Regions from separate parts of the Shewanella sp. SM20 genome, predicted to be linked through region 2. Evidence: predicted binding sites of a transcription regulator. Region 2 holds the regulator's gene; each other region holds the start of a gene.
The links. The regulator sigma-54, encoded in region 2, starts transcription at its own class of promoters, with help from an activator protein. The targets are predictions, from matches to a motif close to GTTGGCACGNNNNTNGNNT.
Positions count from the first base shown of each region.

Region 1 (5,492 bases), on a different contig from region 2:
CCTGAAATGTTATGCTTAAATGGCATATAGTGTCTTTTGGACACTATTGATGGGAAAGACAACTAAGAAGCTACAATATGGGTATCGAGTAATACAAGAACCGGAGACATTAAGGCAAAATCAGTAATTAAACAGCCTTTACTGATTCAAAGTCACCATGAATAAGGCATAAGCAGTCGCCGTTACTCATATTGAGCAAGGCGAATATCTTGCTTAAATCCATATTCACTGTGATCAACATTCTAAATTTCTTAAGAAGCGATACGATGCGGTATTGGGTTTCAAGCGGTATAAATTAGCGGGACGACCCCGTTCGGTGCGCTTTAATCCCGTATCGATCAATAAATCAGCCTGTTCAACCCGCCGACGAAAAGATTTACCTTGGATAGGCTTACCCAGTAGAACCTCATGTACATGCTGCAATTCTGGCAAGGTAAAAGGTTCAGACAGTGCAAATCCTGGCACTAAAGAATATAAGGCTTTTTGTGTTAAGCGTTCCCGCGCTTGCTCAATTAACTGCAGATGATCAAACGCCAAGGGCATCTGCAACACATCTGCTAATGGCCACCACTTAACATCACTCACTGAATCAATCTGAATTTGGCAAGCTTGATAACTCATCAAGGCGGTATAACATACAGTCACAGACCAGCCTCTTACATCACGACTACGATTACCCACAGTGCATAGCTGCTCAATATAAGGTGGCACTACCGCGGTTTTCTCATGCAGTTTACGTAATACAGTTTGCTCAAGGGATTGATCGCAATTTTCATCGATAAACCCACCAGGTAATCCCCATAAACCTAAAAATGGATGATTTGAGCGTTGTACTAAGAGTACTTTAAGTTGCTGATCGTGATAGGTAAACAATACGGCATCCACTGTCAGTAGCTGAGCCTTAAAAACCTTAGGATCATAATTAGCGAGATATTCCGCTTCAGTCATTGATATTCCCCATCGTTACAAATCATCAGCTTAACTTAGCATTACACAGCTTCAAACATATTATGTCTTAGCGTCACTAAGTCAATGATCAGAGGCACAGAATAAGCCACTTTGCCCAAATTTACGCTGATAACGTGGCAACATGGTCTCGTTCCCGAGTAAGCCACCTTGGTGAATATACATCACAGGACGAGAGCCTCCGCCTTGTAAATATTCCTCAAGCACAATAAAACCTAAGGGATCGTAGAGTAATTCAAACTGCACGCCTGAGGCGCAGACCCGCTGCCACATGGCATAAAATTCGGGATAAAGTTTACCAAAATGATATTTCTTGCCGACATTAACAATCTGTGGATGCTCACTGGTATTGGAATTAAGTAAGGAAAATTGCAAGCGCAAATAATCATCGCCACCGACAACGGCACAAGTCACGACGCGAATATCCGTTTGCTGACGGATAAAATGCTGATTTAAAAATAACGCTGTCGTTCCCGTCCCCGAAGGTAAAAACACCGTTAAATCAACCAATCTATTCGCCTTCGCAAACTGTATTATCTCTTGCGCCAATCTATTCACCCCATATTCGGCGTAAGCACAGCGACCACCCTCTGGGATAAAAAGCGCCGTCGGCTCATTCACGAGTACTTGAGCCTCGATATAATCTTGGCAACTCAGCCGCACATCGCCCACTTGCACAGTAGGCTCAGGACTAGCATTAAGATTTGACAAAACGTGAGGTTCAGATTGAGGCTGAGTGCACGCCTGCTTTTGTGCTATTAACACACTTAAATCGATAATATTAGCGCCATTCGCTAAAGCGGCAGCGTAATTGCCCGTAGGATATTTAACCACTTGACTGGCAATATGATCTACATAAAAATCACATTGCCAGCCTTTCATCTTCGCTAATTTTGACAATGAATACAGTGAGTTAGCTAATGGCGAGCCATAACCTATCACCTTGCTGATGCCTGCAAACTCATGATCTAAAAAATAGCCGAATTTGCGAGCTTTATTGCCACTAAACGCCGGATGCAGTAAATCATCACGTTTTAGGAATATGTCTCTGCCAGCAAAGGCAAATGTATCGACAGGGGAATTTGCAAACATCAAGCTACTCAAACGATTAAATTCTCTGTTTTTTAAACCAGTTAAGGGAAGGCTAGTGTAACTCCGCCCTTCCTGTTACGCCCTTAAGAAATTATCAATTTGGCGAAAAACTAGTGAAAATGACACATGAATCTCGAACACATATAATTAACCCATTGATTATGAATAATTTAAATAGTTGGCATAGTTATCGCTTAGACATTGACATATATTCAATTTATCGAAGCTAACGATAAAGGCTAACAGGGTAAACATAAGGAGTTTTCAATGGCTGTATTACGCTTAATATTCAACATAGCTTGGTTTGTACTCGGCGGATTTGTAATGGGACTCGCTTGGTGGCTCGCAGGTATCCTGTGTTTTATCAGTATCATTGGTATTCCCTTCGGCCGCGCCTGTTTTGTTATCGGCGAAATGACCTTTTGGCCCTTCGGCCAAGAACAAATGAACCGTCGCCACTTAACTGGACGTGAAGACTTGGGCACAGGTGCATTAGGCATGGTAGGAAATATCATTTGGTTCTTACTGTTTGGGATCTGGTTAGCCATAGGGCATTTGGTCCACGCCTTAGCTTGTTTTGTGACGATTATCGGTATTCCCTTTGGGATACAGCATCTTAAGTTAGCTTTACTCAGCCTCACACCGATAGGCCAAACCGTAGTGGCTAAAGCTTAATAAGACAATGTGTTAACTGCGCTATTCACTCTCGATTATTTGGTTTCAAGAGTGGATAACGCTTTGTCATCCCATACAGCAAATATCGCTTCGTTTAAGGCTATTTCTTCCTCCAATAAATCGTTGCAATCATATTGAGTATTGGCAGGCTCACTATCCACAGAAAACTGCACTTGCGGCTTAGTCGCCCCCACAATGTCCAACAGATAATGCGCCAGTTTTGCGGGTGCATCTATAGCGGCATCGTGACCACAATACGCGAGTACAATCAAATCGGTGTAAAAATGCCGTGCTAACGCCTTACTCGATGCCATACTCACCAGCGCATCACGGTCACCGCAGAGCACAGTTATCGGTACTTCCACTGCCAATGGACATTGGTATTGAAAAGCCGCCCAAAGTTGTCGCCATACATTGCGTCTACTTGGTGTGGTATCGCGGCGAAACTCACTCCACTTGACAATTAAATCTCGGTCTCGCCGATGACGAAAACTGGTTAAACGCACTATAGTCGACTCGATTGGATGTAAAGCGTTACCCCGAGCCCGCATGAAAAAAGCCTTCAATGCATTCAGCGGGTTAAATCTTTGATACCAAGACGATAAATTTGCCGCACTGCTGTTTAATACAAAGACATGCCTTATCTGCCAAGGTCGCTGGCATGTCATTTCCAGCGCCAACATACCGCCCATAGACAAGCCGAGGAGATAAATAGTCTCCCCTTCCTGTACCTGCTCATCCAATTGCTGCCACACGGCATAGGCATAATCAGCAATCTTAAGCGGACTTAATTCGTGGGATAGCGTCCCATTGCCCGGAAGATCCGGTGTCAGCACTCGCAATCCCTTTTGTCGCAGACGCTGATCGAAACCATTCCAATGGCGCTGATCACGCATTAACCCCCTTAATATCACCCAAGTGGTCATGACTGAGACTCCCGATACCAATAATGCCATGCACGCTCTGTCAGCTCAGCCAAACGTTCAGGTGTTAACTGCTCTAACGATTGGGCATAGGCCGCTTCCATCATAAATTGCATGAGTACTGTATGCCTGCGTAAAATCCTGTGGTGACGATGTGTTTTTTGTGGATTAAAAAAGCCAGCAAAATTAAATATTTGTCTAGGATTCTTCTTTATCCATGCCCAAGATCCCATCTCTAATGTCAAAGGTAAAAATGGCACCTGAGCAGAAGGATCAGCCACTTGGTGCTGGCGATAGAGATAATCCCAAATATCACCATGAGTGCGATAAAACTGGCTCTGCGGCGCCAACCGATAATGGCCGTGATGGGGATAACTCTGTTCAAATAATTGTTTTAGATGAAAAATATAATTGGCATTTTCGAAGGCGGTACGGGTATGGGCGTAGGGGAACCAGATATGATCACTCAAGCCAAATCCCGAGTGGGCATCGAGCGAAATCAAACTTGTGCTGCGACTCAACAGTTGTTGTACATAGGCAACTAAGCCCGCAGTTTCCAGCTCCATTCCCCCAATACCGCGATACCAGGGCAGCCGTGACGATATACGCTGTCCTCCCACCATAAAGGACACTTTTTCACGGGATTCTATCGGAGCGTTACGCATTAAATCCACTTGATTACCATTGCCCCGCGTTCCCATGAATAACCCAACAGGATTCACTACAGGTACAAAAGCTAACCGCAGGCCCGTTAACATCTGTTGTAGATGTTTATCCCAAACAAGCCGCTGCAATAAACTGTTTAACAATGCCAAAATAACTTGAGATCCAATACGTTCAACCCCATGCACGCCACCCACAAAGAGCACTGTCGGACAAGGCGTATCTGTACCACCTAACTCAACACTGTAAAGGGGGAAATGCTCTTGGCGGAATGGAATGTCGGCAAGGATCTGATAATCCAACTTAAGATGATGAGTATCAATGAGTTGCTGCAGCGTATCTAACTCAAATGGAAGCTCAAAAGGAAGTTTCTTCATGTCACCTTAATCAATAAAATGAGAGAACTACTCATGCCGTTAAAGTGATACTAATAGTGAACAAAGACAAAATGATGACAAACTGCATATCAGAAGTGACTTTACGGGGAAATAGGCGGAAAAATAGCGAGTAAAACAAAGAATAAACTATCCTAAAACCCTACATTAGTCTTCACGATAAAGTAGCTCTCCAATGATGGTTTCTACGTCAACCTGCGCTAAACCTTGGTCAACAATATCTCGCCAACGCCGTCCCTCTTCTGTATTACGAAACGCGATATAGAGCTGCTTATTCGCCAGAATTTGCCGATTGATTTGCAACTTTGTCGCCAGCGGCTGTAAGGGCTTTTGCTTGAGTAAATAGTGCAGAACGTTGACATCAATCACCGCGGCATCAATCCGACCTGCGGCAACTTTTTTGACATTATGCTCATCCGAAGTCACAGCTTCAGTCCGCTGAACACCAGAAACGATCATGCGATCTAAGGCCTGAGTATTCACATAATCTTTCACCACACCTAAGGTATAGCGATTAAGATCTTCAATATAATTCCAACTTACTGGATGGGACTTTTGCTCCACCAGCCCCAATGGACTTTCGCCAATCGGTTTTGAAAAGATAAACTTTTCAGTCTCTACATAGTATTCAGGAAAATAACCTATGTAGTCAGAGTTCGGCATAGTCGTAAGTTTGACAGCGCGGCTCCACGGATAAAAATCCACTTTTAACTGATGTCCCATGACGTTCAGCGCCGCCCGTACCACGGCAATACTGGCACCCTGCTCCGTTAATTGC
Region 1 covers NZ_JAKKRK010000011.1:78,116-83,607, forward strand. The annotation lists gene L5M18_RS06760 (NrtR DNA-binding winged helix domain-containing protein) at 235-948, opposite strand; gene L5M18_RS06765 (pyridoxal-phosphate dependent enzyme) at 1,030-2,058, opposite strand; gene L5M18_RS06770 (YccF domain-containing protein) at 2,326-2,733, shown strand; gene L5M18_RS06775 (alpha/beta fold hydrolase) at 2,769-3,659, opposite strand; gene L5M18_RS06780 (M14 family metallopeptidase) at 3,656-4,696, opposite strand; gene L5M18_RS06785 (substrate-binding periplasmic protein) at 4,862-5,492, opposite strand, start outside.
Region 1: a site for sigma-54 is predicted at 2,236-2,254, ahead of L5M18_RS06770 (YccF domain-containing protein). Genes of this name have one in related genera too.

Region 2 (5,492 bases):
TCCATACCCGTGACGGTTATGGCGTGCGCTCACTACTCACCAGCGGTTTCAACCTCGCCGTGATCACAGGACGTCAATCCAAAATCGTTGAAAACCGTATGACAGCCCTTGGTGTTACCCATATTTACCAAGGCGTAGATAATAAGTTCGAGCCCTATGAAGCATTGCTCGCACTTTATGGTGTCACCCCAGAAGAAGTGGCTTATATCGGTGATGATATTGTCGATCTCCCCGTGATGAATGTCGTCGGTTTAGCGGTCAGTGTTGCCGATGGTCATCCCTATGTGCGTCAGCACGCCCACTTTGTCACTACGCTCAATGGTGGCCACGGTGCACTGCGTGAACTCACAGATCTGTTACTCCTAAGTCAAAATAAATTCACTTCGGCCCATGGAATGAGTATATGAGTCGTGTGACACTCGCGATTATCGCTTTTTTTGGAACTGCACTAGCGCTTTACTGGCAGGTCCAGAACAAACACAGCGGTGATTCCGATAACAGAGTTAAAGATCAAAATACCCCAGATTTCATCGTTGAAGATCTGCGCAGTGCTGAGTTCAATGAGCAAGGACTAGTGAATAGCCGTGTGACGGCGAAACACATGGAACATTATGATTCAACGAATCAAACTTTCTTTACTCAACCTGTTTATCTTGTTTATCCAGACCAAGGTAAAGCACAATGGCAACTCAGGGCAGATCAGGGCAAGCTAAACAAGGAAACTGGCAAGGTTGTATTAGAAAATAATGTTATTATCGATGCCATTAGCCCAGAAGAACCGATTCAGACCTTGTCCACCAGTTATCTGGAACTCGATCTCAACACTATGATAATGACCTCTGACCGTACCATTTACGTCACAGGGAAAGATTTTAATATTCAAGGCCAAGGCCTTTATGCCGACCTCAACGCGCAAGAAGTGCAATTGACCAGTCAGGTAGTAGGAACATATGAAGCAAAATAACGTATTACTTGCCAGCCTAATGCTAATTATGAGCATGAGTGCTTTCGCGAAAGTCGGCGACTTAAAGCAAGAAGTCAAAATTAAAGCCGTGAGCCAAACTGCGGATATCAAAAACAACCAGATCATCTTCTTTGGTCCGGTGGAAGTGACCCAAGGCTCAATAAAAATCCAAGCAAATGAACTGCGTGCATTTTCTGCTGAAGGTGAAAATAGCAAAACTTTGGTCGCAACAGGCAACCCTGCTACGTATAGCCAAATATTAGACGATGGCCGTCCTGCATCGGCGAGCGCGAAAGAAATTCGTTACGATATGGCAAGCCGCACCTTAACACTGAAAGGTATGGCGTCATTAGATCAAGCGGGTAGCCAAGTTACAGGCAATTTAATCCGCTATAACATGATTCAACAGAAATTGATGGCCGAGAGTACTGGCAGTGGTGACGATCGCGTGATCACTATTATTCAGCCTGAAAACTATCAAGATGATGCTAAATCAGACGCTCCGGCGGATAAACCTGTAAAAAAGCAGGACTCTAAATGACCCAAATCACCTTAAGAGCACAAAATCTGGCGAAAAGTTACAAGAGTCGCCAAGTGGTTAAAGACGTCAGTCTGACGGTAAAAACCGGTCAAGTCGTTGGCCTACTCGGTCCGAACGGCGCGGGTAAAACCACGACCTTTTACATGGTTGTCGGGCTAGTGAAGAGCGATAAGGGACATATCTTTATCGACGATGATGATTTAACCGCAGATCCTATGCATCTGCGTGCCCGCAAAGGCATAGGTTACTTACCGCAGGAAGCCAGTATCTTTCGTAAGCTAACTGTTCATGACAACATCATGGCCGTACTGCAAACTCGTAAAGAACTTAAAAACGAAGAACGAGAAGAAGAACTAGAACATCTGCTCGAAGAGTTTCATATCACCCACATCCGTGACAGCCAAGGCATGTCATTGTCGGGTGGCGAACGTCGTCGCGTCGAAATTGCGCGAGCTTTAGCCGCTAATCCTAAGTTCATTTTGCTCGATGAACCGTTTGCCGGCGTCGATCCTATTTCGGTTATCGACATCAAGAAGATTATCGAACAACTCAAAAGTCGCGGCCTTGGCGTACTGATCACAGACCATAATGTCCGCGAGACATTAGATGTATGTGAACATGCTTATATTGTGAGTCACGGAAACCTGATTGCCGAAGGGACTCCAGCAGAGATCTTAGACAATCAGCAAGTTAGGGCTGTGTACTTAGGTGAACAATTCAGGCTATAGTTAATCGAGCGAAGCCAATGGAGGCAATTTATACCGCCATTGGGCTTCACTCAAGATAATAATAAGCGACCTCATCCAACAATAATAACGTAGGGATCAGCGGTAACATGAAAGCGTCACTCCAGCTCAAACTGGGTCAACAGTTAACCATGACGCCACAATTACAACAGGCCATACGTCTGTTGCAACTGTCGTCATTAGAACTGCAGCAAGAGATCCAGCAAGCATTAGATTCTAATCCCCTTCTCGAGCTGGAAGAGGATCAATTCGACGCCACTAAAACCCCTGTAAACCAAACGCTATCCGATACGGATTTCAGTGAATCTAGCACTCTGCCACCAGAAAAAGACAGCTCCACCATAGACACGGCAGAGTCGCTAACCAAAGAATCCATGCCCGATGAGCTCCCCATGGACACCACATGGGATGAAGTGTTTACCGCCTCCCCAAACTCAGGCCCCGGCGGCAGTCGTGAAGACGATATGCCCTTCCAAGGCGAGACCAGTGAAGGTTTGTACGAACACTTAGAATGGCAAAAAAACCTCACGCCGTTTTCTGAAACCGATTTAGCCATTGCCACCGCCATTATTGATGCAATCGACGATCAGGGCTATCTCACCCAAAGCACTGAAGAAATTCTCGAAGCCATGGGCAATCCTGAAGTTGAGCTTGACGAAGTCGAAGCCGTACTCAAGCGCATTCAGCATTTTGATCCCATAGGCGTTGCCGCCCGCGATTTAAGTGAATGCCTGCTGATCCAACTGTCGCATTTCGCCGCTGATACTCCCAACCTAGAAAACGCCCGTATGCTGATCAAAGATCATTTAGATCTGATCGCCGCCCGTGATTTTAGGTTGTTGATGCGTAAGACTAAATTAAAAGAAGATGAATTAAGGGATGGTATAGCACTCATCCAAACCCTCAATCCTCGCCCAGGTTTGTTGATCACGCCCAATAATGACGAATACGTTATCCCAGATGTGTCTGTGTCGAAGAAAAATGGCCGCTGGGTCGTTGAGCTTAATCCTGACTGCATGCCCAAAATCAATGTAAATCAACATTATGCTTCTATGGCACGCAGCACAAAAAACCAAGCCGATAGCCAATTTATTCGCGGCCATCTGCAAGAGGCTAAATGGTTTATTAAGAGTCTAGAAAGCCGTAACGACACTTTGCTTAAAGTTGCTAATTGCATAGTGCAATATCAGCAAGGTTTCTTTGAGTATGGTGAAGAAGCCATGAAGCCTATGGTGCTTAACGATATTGCTGAAGCGGTAGAAATGCATGAGTCCACCATCTCACGGGTCACAACTCAAAAATACATGCATACCCCTAAGGGACTTTTTGAACTAAAATACTTCTTCTCTAGCCACGTCGGGACTGACGATGGTGGTGAGTGCTCATCCACAGCAATCAGAGCCTTTATAAAGAAACTGGTGGCAGCGGAAAACCAGAAAAAACCATTAAGCGATAGTAAGATGGCACAACTTCTGGCAGAACAAGGGATCAACGTAGCCCGCAGAACCATTGCGAAGTACCGAGAGGCTATGCTTATTCCACCTTCTAATCAGCGTAAAAGTTTATAACCTACAGTGGATATCGGAGGACGTTTCTATGCAAATAAACCTAAGTGGACACCATGTCGAAATTACCGAATCGTTACGTGCATATGTAGAAGAAAAGTTTTCAAAACTTGAACGCCATTTCGAACAGATCAATAATGTGCACGTTGTGCTCAATGTTGAGAAAATGCAACAGATTGCTGAAGCGAGAATAAACCTCATAGGTGGTGAAGTTTTTGCAACTTCAGAGCATGCTGACATGTATGCCGCTATAGACGCCCTGATTGACAAGCTTGACCGTCAGGTTATTAAACACAAAGAGAAGTTAACAAAACACTAATAATGGAACTTTGTACCATACTGCGGCCGGAGTGCACTACCTGCGCCACTCCGGGCAGCAAGAAAAAGGTACTGGAACTCATCAGCGACTTAGTCGCTGCCCAGTACCCGACCCTCTCATCTCAAGAGATATTCGAAAGCCTAGTGGCGCGCGAAAAGATGGGGAGCACAGGTATAGGTAACGGCATCGCCATTCCACATGGTCGACTAGCCGATATAGATCAGCCCATTGCCATACTCATTAAGTGTGAAGAGCCGATAGCATTTGATGCTATCGATAAGCAACCTGTTGATATTTTATTTGCACTACTGGTGCCTGCAGACCAATGTCAGCAGCACTTAAGTACTTTGTCTTGCATGGCCGAAAAGCTGAGCGACAAGCAAATATTAAAGCAATTACGCAAGACGCATGATGAAACGGAACTCTATCAGGTAATCACTGGATGAAACTGGTCATAGTGTCGGGCCGCTCAGGCTCAGGCAAATCTGTCGCCCTTAGGGTACTCGAAGATCTCGGCTATTATTGTGTCGATAACCTTCCCTTGCCATTGATTGGCAGTTTGCTTGAGCAACTCAAAGGCAGTAACGATCTCGTCGCCATCAGTGTCGACGTGCGTAACATGCCTGAGCAGGATAAGGTCTTAGTGAAACAACTCGCTAGCCTACCTCCAGATACTGAGTTAACGAGCTTCTTCCTTAACTCCAGCGATAAAATTCTGCTCAAGCGTTACAGCGAAACCCGCCGTTTGCATCCTTTGTCGAAGAGCCGAGTCTCTTTGCAAGAAGCGATAAAGCTGGAGGGGAAACTGCTTGAGCCTATGTCAAAACTGGTCGATCACTACATAGATACGTCGAATTTGAATATCTATGATTTAAGCGACCAAGTCCGACAAATTCTCCTTGGTAGTGTCGATAAAGAACTCGTGATCAACTTCGAGTCCTTTGGCTTTAAGCACGGAATGCCCACCGAAGCCGACTTTATGTTCGATGTGCGCTTCCTGCCCAATCCCCACTGGGAGCTGGCGCTGCGGCCATTGACTGGCTTGGATGAACCCGTAGCTGAGTTCTTAAATCGCCAACCACTGGTCAATAAGTTCATCTGGCAAATCGAAAATTTACTGGAGACTTGGCTGCCGCACCTCGAGCGTAACAATCGCAGTTATTTAACTGTGGCCATTGGCTGCACAGGTGGACAGCACAGATCGGTTTACGTCGCAGAGCAATTGGCCAAACGCTTTAGTAACGGTAAACATAAAGTGTATGCCCGTCATCGAGAGCTCAATAATGCCAAAGCTTGAACGTCAGATAACCATCTGTAATAAGCTCGGTTTACATGCCCGTGCCGCCACTAAGTTGGT
Region 2 covers NZ_JAKKRK010000031.1:48,671-54,162, forward strand. The annotation lists gene kdsC (3-deoxy-manno-octulosonate-8-phosphatase KdsC) at 1-407, shown strand, start outside; gene lptC (LPS export ABC transporter periplasmic protein LptC) at 404-964, shown strand; gene lptA (lipopolysaccharide transport periplasmic protein LptA) at 951-1,505, shown strand; gene lptB (LPS export ABC transporter ATP-binding protein) at 1,502-2,233, shown strand; gene L5M18_RS14060 (RNA polymerase factor sigma-54) at 2,341-3,819, shown strand; gene hpf (ribosome hibernation promoting factor) at 3,848-4,135, shown strand; gene ptsN (PTS IIA-like nitrogen regulatory protein PtsN) at 4,138-4,581, shown strand; gene rapZ (RNase adapter RapZ) at 4,578-5,432, shown strand; gene L5M18_RS14080 (HPr family phosphocarrier protein) at 5,419-5,492, shown strand, end outside.

Region 3 (5,492 bases), on a different contig from region 2:
ATAAAGTAATGATTAGCGGATTTGTAATACGGTTTGTTGCAGCGTGTTATTCACTTCAAGGGTACGAGAGTTCGCTTGGAAGTTACGCTGTGCCGAAATTAAATCGACCAGTTCAGTAGTTAAATCGATGTTCGATTGCTCTAACGCCGATGAACTGATGCTACCAAAAGTTCCACTATTTGCCTCACCCGCTAACGCTGGACCTGAAGCTAAACTGGCTTTCCACGACGTATTACCCACTTGCGTTAAACCTTGTTCATTAGCAAAACGAACTAAAGCAACCCGTGCTAAAGGCACGGTTGAACCATTAGAATAACTCGCGGTCACTAAACCATCTTCGCCGATTTCAACGTTAGTTAAGCGGCCTACAGTCGTACCATCTTGCGTCAACTCAGTTGCACCAAAAGGAGCAGCATATTGCGTTGGGGCATTAAACTTCACAGTCAACTCTTGAGTACCATCGGCACCTGGCCCTAAAACACCTGCACCACTGACGCCCAAAGCCTCAGTCTTGACTATAGCAGGATCACTACCAGTGTAGACACCAACAGAATTGAACTTGAGTACAGAGCCTTTCCAACCACCAGCAGTTTGAGCTGTGCCCGTTGCATCAGGCGTACCATCGCCGGTGGTATCTGTTTGATAAGTACCAGCAGGACCGGCTAAATCGACTTGCTTTCCATCAACAGCATAGTAAGCCACCCAATTGTTCTCACCATTGTACGAACCATCTTTGGGCTTAACAAAATAAGTGGTCATAATATGTGGCTCACCGAGTGAGTCATAAATTGTCATTGATGTAACGTTATTGTAGGTTTTTGCATCTAGAGGATCGAATGCCGCGGGGTCGAGTGCACTTTCCTTAGCATTTAAGTTCATTTGTAAAGTAACATTCTCAGTCTTTACAGGGCTACCTGCAGTGTCTGGTATTTGTACCGGCTTAGCCGTCGTTAAACTCACTGATGTCGAGTTCCCATCTTTATCCACAGGGAAAGTTTGCAAATAATTACCAGCAGAATCAACCATGTAATTATTTTTATCGACCTTAAATGCTCCAGCACGGGTAAACGAGTGGTCTAATGTACCCAGTTCAGAGGCAGTAACGAAAAAGCCACCCCCTTTAATCGCCATATCAAGGGAGTTATTCGTCAACTGTAAGCTACCTTGATGGAATTGCTGTGCCACTTGGCTCGTCGCAACACCACCACCGACAGCAGTTTTAGCATTTGAAAAAATAGAATTAGCGTAAACATCCGCAAATTCAGCACGGGACTCTTTAAAGCCAATGGTGTTCGCATTAGCAATGTTATTCGCCGTAGTGTTTAAATCTTTCTGCGCGGCAGAAATGCCACTCAATGCAATGTTAAACGACATAATTCACCTCTACACTTGACTCAATTCATTTATGAGCGACTTACGCCCAATTCGGATACTGCAAAAATTCTTTTAGGCAAACTTAGGTTTCAGACACAGCTAACACATCGGTTAACTTGATGCCCATACCGCCTCTCAAGTTAAGAATCGCGCCAGTACTGGCCGTACCGAGAGAAACGCTGGTCACATGAGCATAGGTCGAGACTGGCAATTCTTGGGATTTCCCATCCACTAAACCACTCGCCTTGATCGTATAGTTACCTGCGGTTACAGGGTTTCCGTCTTTATCGAGGCCATCCCAGTTAACATCGACATTGCCCCCCTTACTGCCATCAACTTTAAAGGTGGTCACAACTTGGCCTTTCTCATCCTCAACACGTACAGTAACTTCAGGAATTTTAGCTGGCGTGCTAATCACACCTTTTATTGTTGGGCTTTCAGCTGAAATGTTACCTGTATCAGTTGGGATCAACACCTTGCGACCAACAAGTCCTGATGCCTGTAATGCTTGGCTTGATGTCATAACATCGTTTAAATTAACGATTTCCTTATTCAACTTAGTAATACCATCAACCGTCGAGAATGATGCCATCTGCGCAATCATTTGGTCGTTGTCGACGGGCTTAAAGGGATCTTGCATCGATAACTGTTGGCTTAATAACGAGAAAAAGTCATCTTGAGTTAACTGCTGGCTTTTTGCTTCCGGTACTATTGACTCTTTTGGCAAACGTATGCCATCAAGAAACGGATTACCCGTTGAGCTGGTTGATGAATTCGTCGTAACGGCATTTGGCTGACTCTTATTTTGAGCCGTCTGCGCCGACGCTTGGTTAATTTGATTAATGAGGCTCACAGCTTACCTCCTAAGTAACACATGTTATTTACCCATCCCAAGTGTTTGTTGCAGCATAGACTTAGCTGCTTCAGCGACTTGAACATTCATTTGATATGAGCGCGAAGCAGAAATCATATCTGCCATTTCTTCCATGACATTAACATTCGGTTTATAAATAAAGCCGTCCGCATCCGCCATAGGATGATCGGGCGAGTATTCTTTCAGTAGTGGTTTATCACTTTCTACAATGCCTTTTACTGCAACGCCTTGAGAAGCTTGTTGCTGACTTTGGGCTTTAGCCATTTCGGCTTCAAAAATGGGATGACGGGAACGATAGGTCTTATCTACACTACTCGAGACGGAATCCGCGTTGGCTATGTTGCTCGCGGTGGTGTTTAGCCTGACCGATTGAGCAGACATTCCCGAACCAGCAACATCAAATATGCTAAATAAACTCATGATTAATCCCCTCTCAACGCTTTCTTCATGCCACTAAACTTACTGTCTAAAAAACCTAGCGACATTTGATATTCAAGTGCATTTTGCATGAATGCCGATTGTTCCTGTTGGATATCAACAGTATTACCATCACCGGTATCGGGTTGATTTGGCACACGGAACTTAACAAATTGCCCAGTCAACTCCGCAAGCCCAAAATGCTTATCTGGCTCTTGCATTTCAAGACTATTTCGCTGCTGCTGTTGGCCTCGAGCGGCCTGCATTGCCGCAGAAAAATCAACATCGCGGGCTTTGTAATGTGGCGTATCTGCGTTAGCGATATTGCTTGAAATAACTTCAGCCCGCTGCGCTCTAATACCGAGAGTGTATTGATGCACACCCAGTGCATTATCAAAATTGATCGCCATAAAATTGCCTCCTCGTGTTCTCACGAAAATAAAGCAATTCATGTGCCAACATCAGGAAAATTTTGAGAATAACAACAAGGATGAGCAAGTGATGGGTAAAAAATTACCGACAATTGTCGGTAATTTTCTTTAGAGCGGCTGAGTTAAGTCTTTTTCTGGTAATAAATGCCAGGGTTACAACGAACCATATCAAACTCGTCCGTTAAACCAGCGATAGATTCTGATGCACCGAGAAATAAAATCCCTTTGGGATTGAGAGCGGCAGCGAATTGCCGCAAAATTTTTGCCTTTGCCTCTGGTGCAAAATAAATCAGCACATTGCGGCAAAAGATAATGTCGAACTTGCCAAGCAGACTATAACTCTCAAGCAAATTATGCGCTCTAAAGTTCACCAACCGCTTCACATTATCCTTTAACTTCATATTACCTGAAGGTAATGCATCAAAAAACTGACGCTTACGTTCTTCAGATAAACCACGCGCTAATGCCAAACTATCGTACTCGGCATTTTTGCAGCGTTCCAACATGGAAGGAGATAAATCCGTTGCTTGAATCGAAGCACTACCAGCCAAGGCACCAGGCTTCTTCTGTTGATACTCAAGAATAGTCATAGCCAATGAGTATGGCTCTTGGCCTGACGAGCAAGCCGCAGACCAAATTTTAAGCGGACGCCCCAGACGACTGTATTCTGGTAGTAGGACATTATTCAACAACTCAAATGGATAACGATCACGGAACCAAAGGGTTTCATTGGTCGTCATAGCATCGATCACTTCAGCTCTGAGCGCACGCTCAGTAGGCTTCATCGAATGCTTAACCACATCAGATAAGGATGGCAGGTTATATTTGCCCATCAAAGGAGCAAGACGACTGCGCACAAGATATTGCTTATTTTCACCCAGTACGATGCCGCTGTGTTGCTCTAAGAACAACCTAAATTGATTATATTCAGCCTCAGCGAGTGATTTATTTGGCACATTCACATCCTAAATCCTATAGCAAGCACCAAAATCAGTGCGAAACCATCATGTTATAAAGTCGAGATTATAGCGTAAAGCGTATCTAGGTACTAACCTACAGCAATTACAAACTTAAATGCTTATTCACAGCAGCGGCCAGTTCGTCAGGATTAAACTTAGCGATAAAGTCATTAGCCCCCACTTTTTGAACCATTGCCTGATTGAATACACCACTTAACGAAGTATGCAGTACCACTTTAATATGCTTAAGCTTAGGATCATCTCGGATTTCAGCGGTCAGGGTGTAGCCATCCATTTCAGGCATCTCAATATCAGAGATGATGAGGGGGATCTCATCGGCCACATTATCCATCTCTTTGGCGATTTCTTTAAGCTTGTCTAATGCTTCGCGACCATCTTTTGCGGTATCAATTTGTAAATTCAATGACTCAAGTGAACGAATAATTTGCTTACGCGCCACGGCAGAATCATCAATAACCATAATATGGTAATGCTGAGTTCTGTCGAGGGTCAGTTTTTCATTGGCTTCTTCACTGATAGCCGTTTTAACCGGTGAAATCTCATCTAAGATTTTTTCCACATCGAGAATTTCAACTAATTCACCTTCAATTTCAGTCACAGCTGTCAGATAAGAATAACGACCAGCACCTTGCGGCGGAGGCATAATCGCTTCCCAATTCATGTTGATGATCCGCTCAACAGAACTGACCAAGAAGCCTTGAACACTGCGGTTATATTCAGAAATAATGATGAAACAGTTTTCAGTGCTCGCTAAAGGTTTTCCCCCTGTTGCCGCACTCAAATCAATCACTGAAATGGTTGTTCCACGAATATGAGCAACCCCCTTCACATAAGGATTAAGTTTAGGCAAAGTGGTCAGTGGTGGACACTGCAGTACTTCTTTCACCTTAAACACGTTAATCCCAAACCGTTGACGACCGTTTAATTTAAAAAGCAGCAATTCTAAACGGTTTTGTCCAACGAGCTGGGTTCGTTTGTTGACTGAATCAAGAATACTCGACATAACTCTGCCTTGTTGTTCTGTTTATGTTCGGCCCTATAACTCAGTTGAGTATAGGCATATTAATTGCTTACGTCTTATCTATCGATAAACATAGTCGAAACTGAGTCAATCTTCTGACAGTGATGCAAATTATTACAGTGGTCAGCTTCGAACTTAATAAAAGTATAGGTGCATTCTGGCGTTACAAGCTAGTCTCTTCATTATGAAAGTAAATTTAGTCTGTTTTTTTAGTCTTTTCACCCTCTTCATGCCCGCTTTAGCGAGTGCAGAGCCTATTGTCCCCACCGTATCGGCAATCTCAGAATTAGCTAAAGCGCTTATTTCAGAAAAAATATCCGTTCCAGAAAATGCCAAAGTAAATATTTCGCCACAGATGGTTGACGCAAGAATGCTGCCGTCACAATGTTCGTCTC
Region 3 covers NZ_JAKKRK010000007.1:12,837-18,328, forward strand. The annotation lists gene flgE (flagellar hook protein FlgE) at 13-1,374, opposite strand; gene flgD (flagellar hook assembly protein FlgD) at 1,457-2,227, opposite strand; gene flgC (flagellar basal body rod protein FlgC) at 2,252-2,668, opposite strand; gene flgB (flagellar basal body rod protein FlgB) at 2,671-3,075, opposite strand; gene L5M18_RS04670 (CheR family methyltransferase) at 3,219-4,058, opposite strand; gene L5M18_RS04675 (chemotaxis protein CheV) at 4,159-5,079, opposite strand; gene flgA (flagellar basal body P-ring formation chaperone FlgA) at 5,282-5,492, shown strand, end outside.
Region 3: a site for sigma-54 is predicted at 3,107-3,125, ahead of flgB (flagellar basal body rod protein FlgB). Genes of this name have one in related genera too.

Region 4 (5,492 bases), on a different contig from region 2:
GCGCTGCAATCAGGCGTGCAGGCTTTGTTACAGAATGCGGATATTGAAGTCATTTTCCGCGAGTCACCGCCGCAGGAGGATGAGCTATATCGCGATATTTTGCTTGAGCGGGTCGCCGTTGCCATAGATATTAAGCCCGCGCAGCAAAGTTTGCTCTCGAGCAAATTACTCTTCACCGAAACCCTCGTTTGTATCGTCAGTTTGCAGCATCCTCGTATTCAAGGTGCTATTACCCATGGGCAGTATTTTGAGGAGAAACACGTCTTTTTAAATATGCGGCGTTTTAATTTGACTGCAGGGGATTTGTTTACCGAAGGTGTGTTACCAAGGCGCAAAATGTACAGTGAGCAATCATCTTTATTGAGTATGTTTGCAACTGTTGGCAAAAGTGAGGCGATAGGCATAGCGCCTTTGCGGTACGCCAGTCAGTACGCTGAGATGTTCGGCTTACAGATTTTACCTATGCCCCTGAAAACTCGGCCAATTGATTTGTATATGGTGTGGAGCAGTAAATATACCCAAAACCCGAGCCATCAATGGTTACGGCGTTTATTGCTCAATACGAGTGCAAACACTGTGAATAAAAAAGCTCTGAATCTAGCGAGCAGCTAGGGCTAGCGATTCAGAGCTTTGTTGCAGTTTTTAAATTTTATTTTCTATCTCAGATTGTTAATCTAATAGCCTAAGAAGGTCATTACTGTCTTGCGAGTCTGTGGCTTTCGCCTGGTTGCTCGAAGTCACTGCGATAAGGGTTGATATCTAAACCACCGCGACGCGTGTAGCGGGCGTAAACCGTCAATTTAGTGCAATGACAGAAACGTTTTAAATCGACGAAAATTCGCTCGACACATTGCTCGTGGAATTCGTTATGTTGGCGGAAAGAAATCAAATAGCGCAGCAGTTTCTCGCGATCGATTTTAGGGCCTTGATAACGGATCATCACGCTGCCCCAATCGGGTTGCGAAGTGATCAAACAGTTGGATTTCAGCAGGTTTGAATTAAGCGTTTCCGCGACCGTTTGCTTATCGTCTGTACTGTTAACTAAGTAATCAGGATTAAAACTATAATCGCTGACTTCAATATCGAGATCGTCAATACAAGTGCCTGGTAACTCAATAATACGCTGAATACCAAAGCTTTTTGGCTCGATAATCTTAACGCTAACATCACCTTGAGCACACTGACTTAAGTCTTGCACTAAGGTTTTTTGCAGTGAATCTAGGTTATCAAACTTGGTTTGATTAAAGCTATTGAGATACAGTTTGAACGATTTCGACTCAATCAGATTCAGGCTTTCATAGCTTAAATGAAATTCAGCTATGGCCACCATAGGCTTACCTTTGGCATTTAACCAAGACAGCTCATAACCCGTCCAGATATCGGCACCATGAAACGGTAACGTCCCAGTGAGTGCAATAGCATTACGGTTTAGTGAGCGTGGAACCCCTTGCAGCAGCGACGCATCATACTCGGCTTGGTAGTCGGTGGCTTTACCTAAAGTCAGGCCAACAAGCGCTTGCGCATCACTATAGGGATCGTGATTCTGTGTCATCAATACTGTTTCCATGTCAAAATAGGCGCACATTATACCTGAAATTGGATTGTGCTTAAGTGTCTTGTCTGCCCGCACTCGATAAATTTTTGCAAAACTATCATCAAGCTTACTTAACGAGTTTAGGTGAACTACCGCGTTATTACCCACAGGGTGAGTCTTCTGTGTGTATTCAAGGCGAATTTCAACCGGATCTTGAACAGGCCGTTTCTTGGCAGCCAGTGAAACGCAAAGTTGAAGGCAGTTTCGCCAATGTAGAGCATGCACTGGAGTTAACTTTATGGCCAGAGATCAATGATTTTTACGGTCATTATTTCTCCGCCCCAGTATTATTTGACTCTAAGTGGGGCACAGGGGAGTTACTGCAAGTCTGGAATGATGACGATTTTAATTGCCTGCAACAAAACTTGATTGGTCATCTGATGATGAAGAAAAAACTGAAGCAGTCACCGACTTGGTTTATCGGTCTGTTAGATGAGGGAGATAAAATGCTCACCATCAATAACAGTGATGGTAGCGTATGGATTGAAATCCCTGGTGAAGTGCAATCTGAGCAATTGTCCTCGAGTTTGACTGCGTTTATTGAAGCATTATCGCCACGGATAGCACCACCCGTTAAACATGAAGAATTACCTATGCCCGCATTAGAACATCCTGGTATTTTCGCCAGTTTTAAACGTATGTGGCAAAACCTTTTCGGTAAACGTTAACTTCTGTGAGCGACATTTTTATTATCAACCTAAGTATTAACTCAACCTAAGCCTGGCTTATCTTAGGTTGAGTTCTGCAAGGGGATAAACAGATGTTATTGATGATCCCAAGACAGATTCGACACTATGCGGCAAGGCTCGCAGCGAAAATGGAACATATCCAATAAAGGTTCATCGAGTTTCCAATCATGACTGCCACAACGTGGGCAAGGTCGCGTTTTTTCTGAGGCCAAATCTTGGCCGCCAATGCGATATAAGTAGTAATAGGTCGGGATCTGAGTGAGATATTCGATACGACCGCGCAAATCCCAACCTCTGCGAAATAAATCACTGTCAGGACTCGATAATTCCTCTAGCGCGGCAAATTCAGCCTTGGTGGCCGCCGCCATTTGCAGCTCGTCGCAGGCTTGCCATTCGCTCTGCCAACGGATAATACGTTTATGATCGCCATTAAAGGTTGCGGGTATACGGTACAGGGGAATGGGCAATAAAGTGTCGCCGCTGCGTAGGGGCGAGCACATATGCACAAAACTGGTGTATAGCAGTTGCCAGCTGGGTGTTTCGGTATTACTTACTTCAGAATTGATATCCTGACCAATAAACTTTTCCCGCGGCGCGAGTAGTTTAGCGTCGGTTAATTCTACTAAGGCTTTTTTGACCCAAGGGCTGTGATATTTGTGCGCTAAACTGCTTTTCTCTGGCATCAATAAACGCACTCTAAACTCACCGTCATTAAAGGCGACCGCAAATTCTCGTCCTAAGATTTGGCCATTAGCTCGATAGGCTTCAAGGAGCTGATTAATGGCCTTCTCGGCGGCAGATATCGTGGTGTCGGCGAAGCATTCGAAGCGCAGTTCAGTAACAAACATTAAGCTGTTTTTCCTTGGATTTCTAATAAGTTGATGCGTTGTTTAAGTTCAAGCAGTTCGTTTTTTAATTGCATTATTTCTGTTTTTTGCTGCTCAGCATGACGTTCAAAATACGCCTGTTGTATCTGCAGGCGCTCGGCGAGCACTGCAAGGGTTAAGGTATCGTTAGTTGCGGGAGTGTCAGTTGTAGGGCTGATAGTTTGCAACTCAGCTAAACGCTCGCGATCCGCCTTAGGCATAGATTTAAATTGCTGTAAGCCTTGGATCAATATAGGTAAAGGTAGGCTACTACCTAAACGGGTTTTAATTAAGGCAAGGCTCGGTACTTTACCGCAGGCTTCGAGCGAACGTGCGGCCGCTAATACTTGGTCAAGGGGACTCATAATTAGCAAAATTCCTTAATTTGTTGAATTATTTAAACCAATTTTAAAATAATAATTAATTTTTTCATTTAAAAACAGTGTGTTGTCTTGTGGCATTTATTTTGCTTATTGTCCAGCCGAAATACCATTTTTTAAGCTTCAATAATAATTACACAGGATGTCACATGATGAACCATAAATTGAATAACAAACTTATCGCCATCACTTTTTTAGGGCTCGCAAGCTTAGGTCTTAGCGGCTGCGTGGTCAATGTCGGTGATGGAGAATCGGGCTGGGATAGCAGCGAATCTTGGGAGAAAGTGCAGGATAAAAATCGCACTAACTTAACCAAACTGAGCTTAGGCATGCCTAAAGACCAAGTGATGATCTTAATGGGCACCGCTGATTTTAGTGAAGCCTATATTCAACAAAGTGCTCAACAAGGTGAAGCCAATAAAGAAGTCTTAGTGTTGTTTTATCGTACCCAGCGTAATAATGGCGATGGAAAAACCACTAAGGATGAATGCACGCCTATCGTGCTGAGCAACAATGCCTTAGTGGGTTGGGGTGAAACGGCTTACGGTAAAATCTGAACCAACGAGTCTTATCGTTTACGTAGCTGAGTGTCTAATTGCTCAATGGGCTCAGTCCAGAGGGCATCGGCTTCTAAACCTTCAATGATAAAGCTCTTTTGGGCAGGGGTCCAAAAGGGCGCTTGGCTTAAATGGATGTGATGGTCGATATCATGGGTTGCAATAAACTGCGCTATGGCCTCGTCGCTACTGTCTAAACCGAGTTGCTCAAACAAGTGGCTTAAGTCTACTGGAGTTGTATCCATCATTATTTCCTTTTCAGTATAGTGCCTTCGTTTAGAGTAAGCGCCTGATTGAAAAATGCAATCTATGATTAAAATTTGCACTTTTTAGTTTCCTTGGTAGATTAACAGTTACGCATAAAAAGTGTGAGCTAAGTCAAGGAATGCTAACGATGGACAATGAAATTCTGGAGGACTGCCGCGCAGTCTATTTGACCGCGGAAGACTTACGCATTGCCGCTTCTATTCTCTATAACGCTTACCATGATGATCCTTTTTTTGTCGATTCACTCTTTACCTCAGACAAAGCCGCTTATGAGCAAAAATTGCGCGCCGCAATCAGGGAAGAACTCAATACGTTATGGCAACAAAAACAAGCTCTCATTGGTTTATTCGACCATGAAAGACTCTTTGGGTTAGCCTGTGTAGTTACTCAAGAAGTGCCTTTAGGGGAAGGGCGTTATTGGCATTGGCGCTTAAAGATGTTGTTAGGTACAGGTTGGCAATCGACTCAAGCACTAATGAACAAAGAGTCCAGTATTATTGAACTTTTACCCAGTAAGCACTGCGGTATTTTGCAGTTTATTGCTCTTGCACCAAATGAACAGCACAAGGGACTTGGACATAAGTTAGTGCAAGCTGTGGTGAGTTGGTGTGATGAGCAGCCTGATTTGGATGGCATTGGTGTGTTTATCGCTCAGGAGAACCACTTGCAACTGTTTACTCAGCATGACTTTGTATCCATAGGCGAGCTGAGTATCGGCAGTGTCCATGGCCAGCTTTTATTCTATTCGGTTCAACAAGATGACTAACTCTTATAAACGTTTCGCCGATTTTTATCCTTTCTATTTATCCCAACACCAGCACCCGACTTGTCGGCAATTACACTTTGTTGGCAGTTGTTTAGTTCTGCTGCTGATTGGCATTGCCTTGGTTTCACAAGACTGGTGGCTATGCTGGTTTATTCCTATTGTTGGTTATGGTTTTGCATGGGTAGGACACTTCGTATTCGAGAAGAATCGACCCGCGACATTTCAGTATCCTTTTTACAGTTTGATGGCAGATTGGGTGATGTTTGCGCAGATGATTCGCCGCTTTTTTAAACATTAAAAAAACTGCCCGAGTGAGATGCCCATGCCCGCGGTGTTTTTCAAGGTAGTTGGCACTCTTTACTTAAATTTTAAG
Region 4 covers NZ_JAKKRK010000019.1:205-5,696, reverse strand. The annotation lists gene L5M18_RS09720 (LysR family transcriptional regulator) at 1-612, shown strand, start outside; gene queF (NADPH-dependent 7-cyano-7-deazaguanine reductase QueF) at 695-1,552, opposite strand; gene syd (SecY-interacting protein) at 1,612-2,262, shown strand; gene L5M18_RS09705 (Zn-ribbon-containing protein) at 2,358-3,131, opposite strand; gene L5M18_RS09700 (ELKS/Rab6-interacting/CAST family protein) at 3,131-3,514, opposite strand; gene L5M18_RS09695 (DUF3192 domain-containing protein) at 3,679-4,086, shown strand; gene L5M18_RS09690 (DUF2789 domain-containing protein) at 4,098-4,331, opposite strand; gene L5M18_RS09685 (GNAT family N-acetyltransferase) at 4,481-5,119, shown strand; gene L5M18_RS09680 (DUF962 domain-containing protein) at 5,112-5,417, shown strand; partial or broken gene L5M18_RS09675 (IS3 family transposase) at 5,488-5,492, opposite strand, start outside.
Region 4: a site for sigma-54 is predicted at 3,603-3,621, ahead of L5M18_RS09695 (DUF3192 domain-containing protein). Genes of this name have one in related genera too.